DNA from 3 places in the Streptomyces peucetius genome. Region 3 is predicted to be linked to each of the others. Evidence: riboswitches for the same ligand, from Rfam matches in the RefSeq annotation. Region 3 holds a riboswitch; each other region holds the start of a gene.
What was found. A riboswitch is a leader RNA that binds a small molecule or an ion and turns the genes downstream of it on or off. The one in region 3 is predicted to bind cyclic di-AMP.
Positions count from the first base shown of each region.

Region 1: it holds a riboswitch for cyclic di-AMP, as region 3 does, so the genes downstream of both, OGH68_RS27905 (M23 family metallopeptidase) here and OGH68_RS28550 (LysM peptidoglycan-binding domain-containing protein) in region 3, are expected to answer to the same signal.
Region 2: it holds a riboswitch for cyclic di-AMP, as region 3 does, so the genes downstream of both, OGH68_RS32895 (M23 family metallopeptidase) here and OGH68_RS28550 (LysM peptidoglycan-binding domain-containing protein) in region 3, are expected to answer to the same signal.

Region 1 covers NZ_CP107567.1:6,130,787-6,135,042, forward strand. Annotated here, with positions in the region: gene OGH68_RS27895 (M16 family metallopeptidase) at 1-861, shown strand, start outside; gene OGH68_RS27900 (M16 family metallopeptidase) at 879-2,246, shown strand; cyclic di-AMP (ydaO/yuaA leader) riboswitch at 2,487-2,648, shown strand; gene OGH68_RS27905 (M23 family metallopeptidase) at 2,661-3,443, shown strand; gene OGH68_RS27910 (GntR family transcriptional regulator) at 3,656-4,256, shown strand, end outside.
Region 2 covers NZ_CP107567.1:7,286,528-7,290,783, reverse strand. Annotated here, with positions in the region: gene OGH68_RS32900 (SGNH/GDSL hydrolase family protein) at 1-613, opposite strand, end outside; gene OGH68_RS32895 (M23 family metallopeptidase) at 785-1,744, opposite strand; cyclic di-AMP (ydaO/yuaA leader) riboswitch at 1,749-1,905, opposite strand; gene OGH68_RS32890 (alpha-galactosidase) at 2,352-4,256, opposite strand, start outside.
Region 3 covers NZ_CP107567.1:6,282,616-6,286,871, reverse strand. Annotated here, with positions in the region: gene OGH68_RS28560 (hypothetical protein) at 617-898, opposite strand; gene OGH68_RS28555 (hypothetical protein) at 1,037-1,591, shown strand; gene OGH68_RS28550 (LysM peptidoglycan-binding domain-containing protein) at 1,753-2,556, opposite strand; cyclic di-AMP (ydaO/yuaA leader) riboswitch at 2,561-2,716, opposite strand; gene OGH68_RS28545 (cellulose binding domain-containing protein) at 3,126-4,256, opposite strand, start outside.

The DNA.
Region 1 (4,256 bases), 150 kb from region 3:
TACCCGCAGGGCCACCCCTACCACCACACCCCGATCGGCTCGATGGCCGACCTGGACGCGGCGACCCTCGAGGACGCCCGGGCCTTCTTCCGTACGTACTACGCACCCAACAACGCGGTGCTGTCGGTCGTCGGCGACATCGACCCCGAGCAGACGCTCGCCTGGATCGAGAAGTACTTCGGGTCCATCCCCTCCCACGACGGCAAGCAGCCGCCCCGTGACGGCACGCTCCCGGAGAACATCGGCGCGCAGCTGCGCGAGGAGGTCGTCGAGGAGGTCCCGGCCCGTGCCCTGATGGCCGCCTACCGCCTTCCGCACGACGGCACCCGCGAGTGCGACGCCGCGGACCTTGCGCTCACGGTCCTCGGCGGCGGGGAGTCCTCCCGGCTCCACAACCGCCTGGTGCGCCGCGACCGGACCGCCGTCGCGGCCGGATTCGGTCTGCTGCGGCTGGCGGGCGCCCCGTCGATGGGCTGGCTGGACGTCAAGACCTCCGGAGGCGTCGAGGTTCCGCAGATCGAGGCCGCCGTCGACGAGGAGCTGGCACGCTTCGCGGCCGAGGGCCCGACGGCGGGGGAGATGGAGCGGGCTCAGGCCCAGCTGGAGCGCGAGTGGCTGGACCGGCTCGGCACGGTCGCGGGCCGCGCCGACGAACTCTGCCGTTACGCGGTGCTGTTCGGCGATCCCCAGCTGGCGCTGACCGCCGTCCAGCGGGTGCTCGACGTCACCGCGGAGGAGGTGCAGGCCGTCGCCAAGGCACGCCTGCATCCCGAGAACAGGGCGGTGCTGGTCTATGAACCGGTCGCCGCGGAAGAGACCGAAGCGGCCGACGGACACGAGCACGAAGGGACGGACCAGTGAGCGACGCTGCCGTGACCATGGACTTCCACCCGCAGCCGACTCCGGGCACCGCCCGGCCCTGGGCCTTCCCGGCCCCCGAGCGCGGCACACTGGACAACGGCCTGACGGTGCTGCGCTGCCACCGCCCCGGCCAGCAGGTGGTGGCCGTCGAGGTCTGCCTCGACGCCCCGCTGGAGGCGGAGCCCGAGGGCCTCGACGGAGTCGCCACGATCATGGCGCGCGCTCTGTCGGAGGGTACGGACAAGCACCCGGCGGAGGAGTTCGCGGCCGAACTGGAACGCTGCGGTGCCACCCTGGACGCCCACGCGGACCACCCCGGGGTGCGGGTGTCGCTGGAGGTGCCGGTCTCCCGGCTCCCCAAGGCTCTCGGCCTGCTCGCCGAGGCGCTGCGCGCGCCCGCCTTCGAGCCGGACGAGGTCGAGCGGCTGGTCCGCAACCGCCTCGACGAGATCCCGCACGAGACGGCGAACCCGGGCCGCCGCGCCGCCAAGCAGCTCGCCAAGGAGCTCTTCCCGTCCTCGCTGCGCGTCTCCCGCCCCCGCCAGGGCACGGAGGAGACGGTGGCCCGGATCGACGCCGCCGCCGTACGCGCCTTCTTCGAGGCCCATGTGCGTCCCGCGACCGCGACCGCCGTGATCGTCGGCGACCTCACCGGCGTCGACCTGGACGCCGTCCTCGGCGACTCGCTCGGCACCTGGACGGGCGACAAGGCCGACCCGCGGCCCGTGCCCGCGGTCACCGCCGACGACACCGGCCGGGTGGTCATCGTGGACCGTCCCGGGGCCGTGCAGACGCAGCTGCTCATCGGCCGGATCGGAGCGGACCGCCACGACCGGGTCTGGCCCGCCCAGGTGCTCGGCACGTACTGCCTCGGCGGCACCCTCACCTCCCGCCTCGACCGGGTGCTGCGCGAGGAGAAGGGCTACACCTACGGCGTACGGGCCTTCGGCCAGGTCCTGCTCTCCGCCCCCGACGGCTCCGGCGCGGCCATGCTCGCCATCAGCGGCTCCGTGGACACGCCCAACACCGGGCCCGCGCTCGAGGATCTGTGGAAGGTGCTCCGCACGCTCGCGGCCGAGGGCCTCACCGACGCCGAACGCGACGTCGCCGTGCAGAACCTGGTGGGCGTCGCCCCGCTGAAGTACGAGACGGCGGCCTCCGTCGCGGCCACCCTGGCCGACCAGGTCGAGCAGCACCTGCCGGACGACTACCAGGCCCAGTTGTACGTTCGGCTGGCGGAGACCGGCACGGTGGAGGCGACCGCGGCGGTCGTGGGCGCCTTCCCGGTGGACCGGCTGGTCACGGTGCTCGTCGGCGACGCGTCGCAGATCGAGGAGCCGGTCAAGGCGCTCGGCATCGGTGAAGTGGCGGTTGTCTCGGGCTGATCGGGAGCCGCCGACCGGATGCAGGGTCGAAAGCGGCGCATTACAGGCAAGTGGCATGCAAGTGGAACCCCGGCTTCGATTCGTTTGCCGGGGTTCCGTTGTATGTCCGTTTTATGGGAGAGGTTGCCTGTCTGCCCTGTGGCATGCGCTACAAAAGGGCCTGTCCGTTTGGTGATCGACGGACGGGATGCCTAGCGTCGGTCCGGCTGTCCGCCTGGAGATCGTCGCGCCCGCGGCGTCGGGCAGTCATCGCCGAGTCCCCGTCAGGCGCGAGCCTGGGGAGCCGGGGACCCATTCGTCCCTGGGGTGAATCGGGCACCTTCGCCTGCGCGGAGGCGCCCGTAGGAGACCTTCCTGCTCCGAACCCGTCAGCTAACCCGGTAGGCGAGAAGGAAGGAAAGGACCAGCCTCTTCATGGCGTTCACCCGTGCCACCGGGAAGCATCGTGCCCCGAGCCGCCTGACGCGCAGGAGCGCGAACCTGGCCGGCGTCGCCGCACTCGCCACCACCGGCGTCGTCGGAAGCTTCGCCTCCCCGGCACTCGCCGCCGACGCCGACGCCCCCTCCGCCGAGGACACCGGCCTCACGCAGATCGTCACCATGGACTCGCTCGCCGACGAGATAGCCGCCCAGGCCGCCGCCCAGAAGAAGGAGGCCGAGGAGGCCGCCGCCAAGGCCCGTGCGCGGGCGAAGGCCGCGGCGGAGGCCAAGCGCAGGGCCGAGGCTCGCGCCGAGGCGGCCCGCGAGGCCGAGGAGCGCGCCGCCCGTGAGGCCGAGCGCAAGCGGCTGAATTCCTTCCGGCTCCCCGTCGCCGGCTCCTACGTGACCACCGGCTACCGCGCCGGTGGCGCCCTGTGGTCCTCCGGCTCGCACTCCGGCGTCGACTTCCGTGCCGCGTCCGGCAGTTCCGTCGTGGCGGTGGGCTCCGGCACCGTCGTCGAGGCGGGCTGGGGCGGCGCGTACGGCAACAACATCGTGATCCGGATGAACGACGGCACCTACACCCAGTACGGCCACCTGTCGTCCATCGGCGTCTTCGTCGGCCAGCAGGTCACCCCGGGCCAGCAGATCGGCCTCTCCGGCTCGACCGGCAACTCGACCGGCCCGCACCTGCACTTCGAGGCGCGGACCACAGCCGAGTACGGCTCCGACATCGACCCGGTCGCCTACCTCCGCTCGCACGGCGTCGCCGTCTAGCGGTCATGCGCAGCCCGCTCGAAGGCCCCCGGCTTCCGCCGGGGGCCTTCGCCGTGTTCCGTGCCGTTTTCACCATTCCGTGATTGCCGCTCCGGCCAAGAGATTTCCGTGGTTTCACGGGCGCCGTCGGAAAACGGCGCGCATTGCAATAGAGTCACGGGAAGGCGCGTCAATCGGTTGCGTTTCGCTCGGATCAAGGCGGAGGTTCGGTCATGCGTATTCCCGCGCACTCGGTATGCACGGCGATCCGTGACGACATCGTCTCCGGTGTCTTCGAGCGCGGCAGCCGGCTCGCCGAGGAGCAGCTCGCCCGCCGCTACGGGGTCTCCCGGGTCCCGGTGCGTGAGGCGCTGCGCACCCTGGAGTCGGAGGGGTTCGTCGTCACCCGGCGGCACGCGGGCGCCTGCGTCGCCGAACCCACGGAGCAGGAAGCCGCCGATCTCCTGGAGATCCGGCTGCTGTTGGAGCCCCTGGGGGCGGCGCGCGCCGCACAGCGCCGCACCGAAGCGCATCTCAAGGTGCTTCGCGGCCTGGTCAGACTGGGGCAGGAGAGGGCGCGGCGGGGGCAGGGCGAAGACCTGCGCTCCCTCGGCAACTGGTTCCACGAGACGCTCGCCCAGTCCTGCGGCAGCCCCGGACTCACCGCGCTGCTCACCCAGTTGCGGCACAAGATCGCCTGGATGTACGTGGTCGAGCACCCGGCCGCGCCGGTCGAGTCGTGGGCCGAGCACGGCGCGATCGTCGACGCCGTGGCGCGCGGTGACGCCGGGCGGGCCCGGGCGCTGACGGCACTGCACGCGGAGCGTGCCGCCG
Region 2 (4,256 bases), 1.0 Mb from region 3:
CGTCGAGCCCGAGGACCTGCGCGGCGCGCAGCGCGACCCGCGTGTGCCCCTCGGGTGACAGATGCAGCCGGTCGGAGTCCCAGGCCCGCCGGTCCTGGACGGACCTGAGCGACCACAGGTCCAGCACCGGGCAGTCGTAGCGGTCGGCGATGGCCCGCACATGCGCGGTGTACGTGGCGATCTTGCCGCGCAGGTGGCGCAGGACCGGCACGTCGCGGGTGTCGAAGCCGGTCGTCACCATGACGGTGCCGACCGAGCCCGTGAGGTCGGCGACGGCCCGTTCGAAGCGTTCGGCGACGTCGTCCGGGTCGGAGCCGGGCCGGATGATGTCGTTGCCGCCGGCGCAGAAGGTGACGAGGTCGGGCGCGAGTTCCCGGGCCCTCGGCACCTGCTCCTCGACGATCTGGTCGAGGAGCCGCCCGCGTACGGCGAGGTTGGCGTACCGGAAGGTGTGTTCCGGCATGCGGTCGGCGAGCAGGACCGCGAAGCGGTCCGCCCACCCGACGAATCTGCCGTCGGGTCCAAGGTCGCCTACGCCCTCGGTGAAGCTGTCACCGATCGCCGCGTACGACCCGAATGCGTCACTGTTCTCTGTTCTCGAATCGTCTGCCACGAGAGCACATCTTTCCTTTACGGATGTGACTTACGCGACCGTAAGGAGGGGTTGACGGGGGGTGATCTTTACCACCCGTCAGGTTCGGCCCGGCCGGAAGACGCGGAAGCCCCCGCTCCGCCGATGCGGAACGGGGGCCGGGCGGCAGTGCCGTGCGGCGTGCCGGACGGATCAGAGGGAGACTCCGTGCTCGCGCAGGTAGGCGACCGGGTCGATGTCCGAGCCGTAGGAGGGGCCGGTGCGGACCTCGAAGTGCAGGTGCGGGCCGGAGGAGTTGCCGGTGGAGCCGGACAGACCGATCTGCTGGCCGCCGCTCACGGACTGGCCGCTGGAGACGGCCAGGGAGGAAAGGTGGGCGTACTGGGAGTAGGTGCCGTCCGTGTGCTGGATGACGACCTCGTTGCCGTACGCGCCGCCCCAGCCGGCGGAGACGACGGTGCCCGCGCCGATGGCCTTGACGGAGGTGCCCGAGGAGGCGGCGAAGTCCACACCGGTGTGGTAGCCGCTGGACCACATCGCGCCGGAGGCGCGGTACGGCGTGGTGACGGCCGCGTCGACCGGAGCGCTGAAGCCGGACGAGGACGCCGGCGCCGAGGCCTCCTTCACAGGAGCCTCCTTGGCGGGCGCCGCCTTCGCGGGAGCCGCCTTCGCGGGAGCCTTCGGGGCCTGCTCCTCGGGCGCGGCGGCCCGCGAGTCGTCACGCGAGGGGCGGGCCTTTGACTCGGAGCGGGGCTCGGGGTCGTTCTTCGCCTTGGACTTGGCGCCGATGGTCAGCTCCAGGCCCGGGTGGATCAGCGACGGGTTCGCACCGATGGCGCGGCGGTTGTCGTTGAAGAGCTGCTTCCAGCCGCCTCGGACGTCCTGCTCCTCGGCGATCTTCGACAGGTAGTCGCCGGCGACGACGGTGTAGATCTTCGGGGCCTTCTTGGCGGCCGGCAGCGCCGACTCGGCGAGGGCCGGGGCAGCGGCCTTCTGTGCCGCGGCGGCCGGAGCCGCCGCCGGGGCAGCGGTGGCGGCGGCGGTGGCGCCGAACAGCGGGAGCGCGATGGCGGCGCCGCCCGTGCCGGCGATGACGAAGCCGCGGGTGAACGGGTTGGACTTGAAACGACGGTGCTTACCCTTGGCGGGCATGGCGCATTCCTCTCCGGCGCCTACGAGGTGAGCTGTCGGGTTCGGGCTGGAGGTGCCCGGTCGAGCGACTTGCACGACTTCACCCCAAGCCGTCCGGATTTTCCGGAATCGGCGTACTACCTGGGTCCCCCGCTCCTGCCACGCGTGGGTGGGTTCGAATTCCGGCCGGCGGCAGGATTAGGCGGTCCGTCCGGATTGAGCGTGACCGTAGGCGAGTCGGACAGTCCTGGACAAGCCGCGTCTTTCCGCGAGCAATGCGAAGTCCGATATCACCCGGGTATTTCCGGTCACCCTCCGTGGACGACGCTCCTTCAATTGCCGCGCCGGCAACGGAATTCACCCCCAGGCCCCGGCCACACAACGTCACGAATATGACGCTGCTCACCAGCCGGAGCCCATCTCCCCTGCTTACGGGGCACGTTATATCGAACCAGCCAATTCGGACAGAAGATGCATTTGAGCATCTAGTCCCGCACTTGCCCATCAAGTCGCGCCCTGCCGGTTTCGCCGAGACGCCCGCCGGCACAGATCCGGGTGACGCCCGTCACTCCGAGCCGTGAGGAATCCCCTGACTCCGTACGCGTAAAGGGAATTGGCGGAGGCCGGATCACATCCGCCGCAGCCGGATCACGGTGGCGTCCAGATCGCCCTTCAGCCCGGTGTGCAGTCCGTGGTGCAGCAGCACCCCGCCCTGATGGACGACTCCGGTGTCCAGACATTCGTAGGCGGCGGCCGGGTCGATGCCGCGCAGCCGGAGCGCCGGCGGCCGTTCGCCGTACCGCTGCGCCTCGAGCAGCGCGAGCACGACCGTCTCCCCGCCCCGGACGTACTGCACGGCGCTGAGCCCGCCCTCCGGGGCCCGCAGCCGGTACAGCTCGCCGTGCTGGACCACCGGCCTGATCTCCTTGTAGAGCCGGACCCAGTCGCGTGCCTCCGCGAGCTCCGCCTCGCTCCACCCGGTGAGGTCTCCCCCGACGCCCAGCACCCCGGCCATGGCACTGACGAAACGGAAGCGCAGACTGCTGCGGCGGCCGTTGAGCTGGACGTTGGGGCTGTCGGTCACCCAGGCCGCCATGACCCGGGCCGGATGCAGCTGGCTGAAGCCGTGCTGGACGGCCAGCCGGTCCAGCGGGTCGGTGTTGTCCGAGGTCCATACCTGGTCGGTGCGCCCGAGGACCCCGAGGTCGATCCGGCCGCCCCCTCCGGAGCAGGACTCGAAGGCGACGCCCGGATGCGCCGCCCGCAACCGGTCCAGCAGCGCGTAAAAGCCCTCGACGTGGCAGGTCCACAGCTTCTGCGGATACGGCTCCCCCGGCCAGCCCGCATCGGTGAAGCAGCGGTTGAAGTCCCACTTCACATAGTCGACGGGCGCGCTCGACAGCAGGGCGTCCAGCTGCTCCCAGAGGTGGTCCCGGACGTCCTCACGCGCGAGGTTCAGCACGAGCTGGTTGCGGAATTCGGTGCGCACCCGGCCGGGGTGGTGCTGGACCCAGTCGGGATGCGCTCGGTAGAGATCGCTGTCCGCGTTGACCATCTCCGGCTCCACCCAGATCCCGAACCGCATGCCGAGCCCGTGCACTTCACGGGCGAGCGGCGCCAGTCCGTCGGGGAAGCGGTCCGGGTTGGGTGTCCAGTCGCCGAGTCCGGCCCGGTCGCTGGTGCGCCGCCCGAACCAGGCGTCGTCCACGACGAACAGCTCGACCCCGATCCCGGCGGCGCGCCGGGCGAGGGCCAGCTGCTGCTGTTCCGAGATGTCGAAGCCGGTCGCCTCCCACGAGTTGTAGAGCACCGGGCGCGCCTCCTGGGCACCGGGGATCACATGGGCGAGCTGCCAGGCGTGCCAGGCCCTGCTCGCCCCGCCGAACCCGCCGTCGCTCCACAGGCCGGCGAAGACGGGTGAGGTGTACGTCTGCCCCGGCTCGAGCCGCAGCAGCCCGGAATCGTCGTGACCGGCCCCGCCGGTGATCTGCACCGCCTTGTCCGGCAGCTGCTGGACGGAGATCCGCCAGGAACCGGACCAGCCGAGCGCGCAGCCGTACACCTCACCCCGTTCCTCCGTGGCGCCTTCCGCGTCCAGGGCGACCCACGGCAGGTGCTGGTGGCCGGTGTGGCCCCGCCGGCTGCCGATGATCTTCTCGCCGTACGTGAGCGCGGAGCGCACCAGGCGGGACTCGGCGGCCCAGCGCCCGTGCAGCTGGGAGAGCCGCCACGCGTCGCGCATCGGCAGGGTCCAGGCGGCGGCGTCCGCCCGGAGAAGTTCGAGCGCCGGCCCGGTGCCCTCATGGACGACGGTGACCCAGCGTTCGATCACGTCGGAGTCGTCCCGCATGCGGTAGTGCAGGGTCAGGCCGAGGCCCGCCAGGGCGTCGGTGAAGCGCAGCCGCAGCTCGTCGTCCTCGGCGACCCAGCCGTCGAAGACCCACTCGGTGCCGCGCACGTCCTCGGTGCGGACCGACAGCGCCGGGCGGGCGAACCTGGGGCCGCCCTCGACGGGATACTCCTCGCGGCCGTC
Region 3 (4,256 bases):
CGTCCAGCGAGGCCTGCTTCGTCGGCTTACGACCCCGCGTCTTCTTCCCCGGGCATCAGGCATCCACCAGGGGCCTCACCACGTTGTCGGCCCAACTGCCAGGCTCCGCCTCCAGCTTGGCAAAGGCTCGCTGTAGGACCCTGGGGCTCTGGCTGCAGTGCCAACGAGTTGGGCTGGCTGATGCTGGACCCGGACCCCGACAAGTGGCCGGTGTTGGCCTGGCGTCGACAGACCGTTATGGCGACTCCAGATGGGCACTCTTCGACTGCGGCGTGGTCGACTTCCTGGTCAAGATGATGCGAGCCGAGTTCGACGTTTGCCCTCTTGCTGACGCTTCCCTCTGGGTGCGACTGCTCCTTTCGTGCACTGGCGTGAGCAGCAGCGCCGCTGGCTTGCGGGCCCTGATCGCGAGACGGGCGAGCCTGATCCGCACGTGCAGAACTTTCTTCAGTGGCCCGCACCCTGACCAAGGAGCTCGCCAACCTGCTCATCAGCTCGGTTGGCAAAGGCTCACTCACGCTCGGAATGCTGTCAGCGGCCGTCTTCCCACGAGCAACACGGAAACAGGTCCATGTCCGGCTCATCACGTTGCGCGCGACAGACGTCCCGTGCAGTCTCACGCCGCGGGGGAGCAACGCCGGGGTCGGTAGCGGACCGCGGCTCCCGCCACGCGGCAGCGGCCCATGGCGCTCCTGCCGCAGCCGCGCCACTGTGCCCGGGTGACGCGGGGGCGGTGGCCGCCGCTGGTGATCAGCGCGTTCACCGGTGTCATCGGGTCCGTGGCCGTCACCTTGGCCAGCAGGACGCCGACCGCGAGCGGGAGCAGACTCACGGCGAGGGCAGTTCCGGCGGTGGTGGCGTTGCGAACACGAGGGTGGCGGAGGGCTTCGGGGAGCATGACCCGATTCGACCAGCGGCGGGGTGCCGGCGGATCCGGCCGGGTACTCAGGACGGCCGGTCCTCGTACTCATTCCGTCCTCGCACGCGGGTGGCCAACTACCGGTCACGGGCCGAAAGATCGCTGTAGCCTCCGTGCATGACCACGGACACGGAGTGCCTGACGCTCACCCAGAACCTGCGCCGTCGCGGGGCCACCGTGCTCGCCGTCTTCGCACTGGTGTGGGCGTTCGCGGCCGGTTCCGGCATTGCCGTGATGCCGGTTGCCGTCGCCGTCGGTGTGGTCGGTGCCGTGCTGACCGGCGTGGTGGTGGTCCTGGCCCACCGCGGGGCCGCGGGGCCGGCCCGCCGGACCGTGCGGCTGCCGGAGAAGTGGAATCGAGGGGTCGGACTTGTCAACGCGCTCGAGGTCGTCGCCGTCTTCGCGGTGATCGCCGTGGCCAACGCGACGGGTCACGCGGAGCTGATTCCGCCGGGCATTTGCCTCGTGGTGGGTCTGCACTTCTTTCCGCTGGCGCGGCTCTTCGACCAATGGCAGTACACGTGGACGGCCGTCCTTCTGACGGCGGTCGCGGTCGTCGGCACGGCGGTCGCCGTGGCCGGGGCGACCGCTGAGACGGTGCGCGTGGTAGTCGGGGCGGGGGCGGCGGTCGTGCTGTGGCTGTCCGCGTTCCATGTGGCCGTGCGCGGCTGACGCTCACGGCCACATGGCGGCACGGCCACACGGCCACATGGATTCGTGCGCTGCCGAGGCGCACGCGGCACGGCTCGGGCCGGTGTCCGGGGCGCCGCCGGGCGTCCCGGGCACCGGCCCGGTGAGGTGCTGCGGCCTGCCGGCCGTCGCAACGGTCCCTTTTAGTAGGGGCCGTTCACGTTGTCGATCGAGCCGTACCGGTCGGCGGCGTAGTTGCACGCGGCGGTGATGTTGGCGACCGGGTCGTACAGGTCGTAGGACGTGCCGGGGACGTGGTAGGCGTCGAAAGTCGGCTGGATGACCTGGAGCAGGCCCTTCGAGGGCGTGCCGTTGATGGCGTTGATGTCCCAGTTGTTGATGGCCAGCGGGTTGCCGGAGGACTCACGCATGATGTTGCGGTGAATTCCCTCGTAGGTGCCCGGAATTCCGTGCTGGGCCATGATGTCCAGCGATTCCTTGATCCAGCCGTCGAGGTTGTCCGCGTAGGCCGGCTTCGCGGCGGCAGCGGCCTTCTTTGTCGCCGCGGCGGGCTTCGCCGCCAGCGTGGTCTTCTTCTCGGAGCGGTCCGCGCGGTCGGCCTCCACGGCCCGGTCGGCCTTCTTGGGGGCGGCCTTTTCCTTGGCCTCCGGGGTGGCGCCGATGGTCAGCTTCAGGCCCGGGTGAATCAGCGACGGGTCGTCGCCGACAGCCTTCCGGTTGTCCTTGTAGAGCTGCTTCCAGCCACCGTCGACGGAATGGGCGGCGGCGATCTTGGAAAGGGAGTCGCCGGCCACCACGGAATAGGTGATGGACTTCTCGGCGGCGGCCGGAGCGGCCACGGCAGCCGGCTGGGCCGCGGGAGCGGCCTGAGCAGTGGCGGCGCCCATGAGCGGCAGGGCCAGGGCCGCGCCACCCGTGCTCGCGGCGATGATCCCGCGGGTGAACGAACGGATCTTGGTACGACGGTGCTTACCCTTTGCGGGCATGGCGAATTCCTCTCCGTCGCCTGCGAGGTGAGCTGTCGGGTTCGGGCTGGAGATGCCCGGCCGCTGGAATGCGACTTCACCCCTAGCCGTTCCGGATTCCGGTTCGGCGACTTACCTGGTTCCCCCGCTCCTGCCGTACGTGAGTCGATGCGGTCTGGGTTCCGGACGGCGGCAGGATTCGGCGGTCCACCCGGATTGACGGTGACCGTAAGCGAGAGCGACCCGGCGAAACAAGTGGCGAATTGTTGATCATAATCCGAAAAGCGGTTATACCCGGGTGATTTCAATTGTCATTGCCGCGTCAAGAAACCCAAATCCCTTTCCGACGAAGGACAATGGCCGACCCGGTGACCTTTCCGTTGCGGAGTGCCAGGTGACTGACATCACGAGTGGCCTGCGCAACCGCCTGCCTCGTCGCGCCGTCTCGAGGGCACCAACTCCCAACAATCGCCCGGAATTCACCTTTCAGAACAGTTCGGCCAAATCCTTCATAACGGACATTCACTGCCAAAGCGCCGCGAGGCTCCCGGTTCATGCCAGGAGCCCCGCGGCGCCGTCCGCCACCCGTCTCAGCCGACGGTGCAGGCCTCACCTCCCAGGGTGAAGGCGCCGGGGCCGCCGTTCTCGCCCGACCAGGTGCCCGTGAAGCCGAAGCCCACCGAGGCACCGGCGGCCACCTTGCCGTTCCAGGAGACGTTGCCGGCCGTCACCTCTGCTCCGGCCTGCCGGTGTGTGGCATTCCACATCTGCCCGACCTTCTGCCCGTCGGGGAAGGTCCAGCTCAGCTGCCAGCCGTCCAGCGCAGCGGCACCCGTGTTGGTGAGCGTCACATCGGCCTGGAACCCGCCCGACCACTGGTTGGTGACGGCGTACGTCACCGTGCAGTCGGCGTCCGCGGGCGGCTCCTCCGGGTCGGGGTCCGGATCCGGCTCGGGGCCCGGGCCGGGGTCACCGCCGCCGTCACTCTCCGGCGACTCGCCGTAGATGATGCCGCGCCCGTTGGTGGCCACGTACACCCGGCCGAAGACCCGCGGGTCGCCGGTGATCGCCGCGCCGGTCCAGCCCCACTGGTGCGCGTCGTCGTTGATCCGCGTCCAGTTCGCCCCCGCGTCCGTCGAGCGGAAGATGCCGCGCACACCGCCGATCTTCGCGCTGACGAAGAGCGTCCGGTACGAAGCGCCGGCCGCCGCCTTGCCGAAGCCGACCGCGTCCGCCTCCGCCACGCCGGAGATCTTGGTGAAGGTCGCGCCGGAGTCGGTGGAGTGCCACAGGCCGTACGTCCCGTTCGCCGCGCCGCCCGCGAGCCAGATGTCACCCTCCGTACCCGGAACCGCCTTGAAGCGGACATCGCCCTCCGCCGGGAGGCCGGACGCCCTCGCGGTGAAGGTGGCGCCGCCGTCGGCGGACACGTAGAAGGTCCCGTCCTTGAAGCCGTAGAACTTCTTGGGGTTCTTCCGGTCGGACTCGACGACCGCCCCGGCCGGGATGCCGGTGGACGCGGCCCACGAGCCGCCGAAGCCGGTGGTGCGGTGCACCCCCGCGCCCTCCGGGCTCCAGACGAAGCCGCTGCCGTCCGCAGCGGCGGCGACCGTGCCTCCGCCCGTCACGCCGGCCGGCTGCGAGCCCTGGAACCAATTGGCCCCGTTGTCCGTGGAGAACGCGATGTGCGGGGCGGCGTCGGCGTTGCCGACCCGTACGAC